DNA from 2 places in the Paenibacillus sp. B46(2026) genome. Region 1 is predicted to be linked to the other one. Evidence: predicted binding sites of a transcription regulator. Region 1 holds the regulator's gene; the other holds the start of a gene.

Region 1 (2,205 bases):
ACAAGCAAGGAATCCAAACGAGGAGCCATTGGACTCATGCAACTGATGCCGGACACAGCCAACTGGATACTGGAACAAGCCAAAATTCCTGACACTTCGCTGGAGGAATTGAAGCACGAGCCTGAACGAAATATTCAGTTAGGGACCTGGTATCTGCGGAATCTGTCCGATCAATTCGATGGCAATGAAGCGGTGATGATCGCCGCTTATAACGCGGGTCCGGGCAAAGTGAACAGTTGGCTTAGAGATGGTGTATGGGATGGCTCGTTCGATACGGTGAAGGATATTCCGTTTGGTGAGACGCGTCACTATGTACAAAGGGTCATTTACTATTATAATCAGTATGTAAAGATTTATAATACGTTCTGAGTATATAAGTAGAAGCACAGAGCAGGCCGGTTGTTCACCGGCCGCTCCATGCTCCTCTGTGTAGCGTATTACGATGCAGATATTAATGGTATTGACCTGCCAATTGCTGTTCTGCAATTGTTACCAGACGCTTCGTGATGTATCCACCGATCGAACCGTTCTCGTAAGAAGTCATGTTACCTTGGTATCCGTCTTGTGGGATGCTGATTCCGAGTTCTTGGGCAACTTCAAATTTCATTTGCTCGAGTGCTGCGGAAGCTCTAGGTGCCACCAGGTTGTTGGAGTTACCGTTGCTTTGTGCCATTGCTGTTCACCTCCTCGCGGGTTGGTAAAAGTATTATGTGTCGGCAATGCGATTTTCATTACAAGGTCAGTACAGGGAATATGTGGTAAAAAGTAAAACATGGGAAGTGATCTGATTTGAAATGTCCTTATTGCGGTTACATGGGTACCAAAGTGCTTGATTCGCGTCCGGCAAACGAAGCGAAATCCATTCGTCGTCGCCGTGAATGTGAGCAGTGCGCCAGAAGATTTACAACGTTTGAGATGATTGAGGAAACACCCCTGATCGTCATTAAGAAAGATGGCAGCCGGGAAGAGTTCAGCCGGGACAAGATTCTCCGCGGGCTTATTCGTGCCTGTGAGAAACGTCCAGTCTCTGTTGAGACGCTGGAGATGATGGTATCTGAAGTAGAGAAGTCGCTGCGTAATACAGCAGATGCTGAGGTCGAGAGTCGCCAGATTGGTGAGCTATTGATGGAACAGCTGTTTCCAGTCGATGAAGTGGCGTATGTGCGCTTCGCTTCCGTGTATCGTCAGTTCAAAGACATCAATATGTTCATGAAAGAACTGAAATCCCTGTTGTCCAAAGACAATCTGGAGGATTAGTGAAGTGGGTAAAGGGAGAAGAGCAGTCTGGGGTTCCAGTCCGTATGTGCCAGTAAAATCGGTTGTTCTTCTCCAATCACTTTGGATCATGAAAAAGTGATTGACAGCGAAAGCTGGATTTTATATGATATAGGAGTCGCCTGTGGAACGTTGCAGTGCTGGACAAGTTATCTATTTCATATCCTGGGGCCTTAGCTCAGCTGGGAGAGCGCATCGCTGGCAGCGATGAGGTCAGGGGTTCGATCCCCCTAGGCTCCATACAGGTAATGAAGACGGGAAAGCCTTTGTGTATCAGGGGTTTTCCCGTTTTATTTTTACTGTTTATATTAAGTGGTGTTCCTGCTCACATCGTCCAACCCACCCACGGCTTTCACAGTTTCAGGCTCATGCTTCGCTAAGAAAATAAACTACATTGTAGTCTTTATGGCGTCTACATCGGACTCAACTTGAAACATTCACATAATTGAAATCGGCGGTCTGCCGTTTTTCATTGAGGATCTGGAGGTTAGCGGCGATCCGGTAGCAGTCGCATTGTTCAAGGAAGCCATTTGCGAAGTGGACGGGATCATGATTGTGAGTCCGGAATACAACACGGGAATCCCGGGGGGTGCTCAAGAACTCGCTTGACTGGGCTTCAAGACCGGCAAGGGATTCAGTTTTCATCAAAACAAGTCGGGATCATCGGTGCTACACCGGGAGGGATGGGAACCGCATACGCACAGATGCAATTGAGGCAAGTGCTGGATGCCATGAAGGCGTACGTGCTGCCGTTTCAGAAAGTGCCTATTTCACAAGTTCATGAAAAGGTTGATGTTAAGCAGCTCGCACTCACCTATGAGAAGACGAGGCAATATCTTCAGCGGTACATCCAGCACCTCTTATTCAAGCGAATACATACAATTGCTTGAATTTACTCGTTCTTTCGATGATTGTGTGCCGACTTGACAT
Region 2 (2,205 bases), 2.7 Mb from region 1:
ATTCCAGTGCGGTGTAGAATCCTGCCCGATCCGCAACGGCTCTGCTGCCTTGGCAGATGCCAAACCGGATGCCGAGCTTAACCAGGTTAATGGTGTTGAAGGACAGATTCCCCTTACCACTCTGACGATTGCGTCCAAACCGATCAGCCAGTGTACGTGTACGGCATCCCATGGTGGCGATGATCGTATCCGGATCTTCCGGATGATAGAAGGGCAGATTGAAGGAGGCATCCACATTGACAAAGTTGGGATACATCCGCCGGGATGAACAGGTGACTGCGAGGCGGAACAAATCATAGTTCGGCTCGCCTTGAGCCTGATTGATCCCCTGTTTACATTGGAAAATATGTTGAGGGAACACGGGAGTCTCCCCGTTACCCAGACCGCGGATGGTTGCTTCGAGCAACGAGCGTGATACCAACCGACCTTCCGCTGATGTACATAATCCATAGTTCAGTGAAGTAAATGGAATCTGACCACCTGCCCGGCTGCTCATTGTATTCAGGTTATGAATCAGTGATTCAGCAGCTTGTCCTGTCTCCAGTTCAGTCTCTTCATAGGCGAAAGCATATGCGCGCGGGCACTGATTCTTCGCTTCGATACTGTCCAGATAAAGCTGTTCATCCCCGATCAGGACATTCTCACCGAAGAGACGTTGGCCTTTGCGGTAATGTTTGCGGAACGATCGCTGTACATAGGGAGCCAGGTCCCAGTCAATCTTGTTGGCTGACACACCGCCGTATTGACTGTTCTGTTGGGACTGGAAGATGATCGCAACCAAGGCCATGGCAGACATGATTGTCTGAGGTGTGCGAACCGATCCGTTACCTGTATTGAAACCTGCAGCCAGAAGACGGTCAAACGGGATAAAGATGCAGTTGGTCGTTCCAAGTGCATACTGATCCAGATCGTGCACGTACAGATCCCCGTTCTCCACAGCTTGAGCAAGCTCTTCCGGCAACACATGACGCAGAGCATGCCACTTGGCGGTCTCCGAACCGAGCCTGCTCATCTTGCCGCTGAAGGAGTCTCCGTTCAGATTGGCATTTTCCCTCAGCGTATCGGCGTCTTCTGCGCCAATAATTCGTCTTCCCAGGTCGGATAATAGATCGGATGCCGGTGGAGTGGCATACTCAAGCATGTTCATGTAAGGTTCCTCCTAAAATGATTTTGGTTATCATTCAATTCACGTTAAATACTATATGTAGATTCGTATTATCCATTTATAAACTATATGTGGTTTTTTGGGTGTGATAATGGTCACACAACTTACTGGGCAAAGTGGACTTTCCTTTAATTGCTGTGGATAAAGGTTCCCAAAGTCTGAGCGGAAGCGTATAATTTCTAGTTATTCTGCAAGTATAATATCCGAAGTCGGACAAGATGGACTTTGATCAATCTGAAAAGGCGATTTGCCATAATTTTTCGTTTGTTCAACCATCCGTTTAAGACCTGTTTTTGACCGCAAATGGGCAACAAGTAGGAAGTATGATTCTCTTATACAGCTACGGTGTTAATCATATAAGTATAGATTGTGACAGCTATTCGGATTTTTGATGAACCCTTGTACGTGATTAAACAATATGATCTACAGATTTGATAGTGCAGCTAAGACAAGAGGGGTGGATCATGGGGACGGCAGAAGGCATTACGAGAGGCTTCCATGAAGATATAAAGGAAGCTGCGGCCCATATTGTAGACGTATTAAGTGGTATATTGAAGGTCAATACCATCTTTGTTGCTACGAATGACGGTTTGACGAATGTCATTCTGGAGGCATTCAATCGCAAGGAAGAATTGATTGTAAAAGGTAGCGAACTTCCATTTGAAGATTCTTACTGCAGCTTGGTATTAAGAGATAGACATGAAAACCTTACCATCCAGGATAGGATACATCTCCTGGTTCCCTATGGCATGCATATTGAACTGCATGAAGCGGAAGCCTTTGATGCTGTTCTGACGAAGCCGGTCAGACAACTGATCTGTTGAATGCATTGAGTATTACGCTGCCTTAAATGAGCAGATAGATGAAGGAATATCTTAATTGGCGCACCTGCTATAGGTGCGCTTCTTTGGTTTCTGCTTTTGAATTTTCCATTTTCTGAGCCTAAGCCCTTTTATTCCGAGCTGGTTACGTTACAATAGAATGTGAACTTCATCTTTATAACCAATAGAGGAGGATATGCAATCAATGGATTATCGTAG

Evidence for each region. The regulator NrdR, encoded in region 1, represses ribonucleotide reductase genes. The targets are predictions, from matches to a motif close to AACACNATATATNGTGTT.
Region 2: AC1S8V_RS28055 (anaerobic ribonucleoside triphosphate reductase) is a predicted target of NrdR. The motif match lies at 1,195-1,212, and genes of this name have one in related genera.

The regions. Positions count from the first base shown of each region.
Region 1 covers NZ_CM165907.1:2,150,704-2,152,908, forward strand. Annotated here, with positions in the region: gene AC1S8V_RS09860 (lytic transglycosylase domain-containing protein) at 1-369, shown strand, start outside; gene AC1S8V_RS09865 (alpha/beta-type small acid-soluble spore protein) at 452-673, opposite strand; gene nrdR (transcriptional regulator NrdR) at 790-1,257, shown strand; tRNA gene AC1S8V_RS09875 (tRNA-Ala) at 1,443-1,515, shown strand; gene AC1S8V_RS09880 (NAD(P)H-dependent oxidoreductase) at 1,756-1,884, shown strand; gene AC1S8V_RS09885 (NADPH-dependent FMN reductase) at 1,881-2,165, shown strand.
Region 2 covers NZ_CM165907.1:6,343,508-6,345,712, reverse strand. Annotated here, with positions in the region: gene AC1S8V_RS28055 (anaerobic ribonucleoside triphosphate reductase) at 1-1,147, opposite strand, end outside; gene AC1S8V_RS28050 (hypothetical protein) at 1,630-1,989, shown strand; gene AC1S8V_RS28045 (aldo/keto reductase family protein) at 2,192-2,205, shown strand, end outside.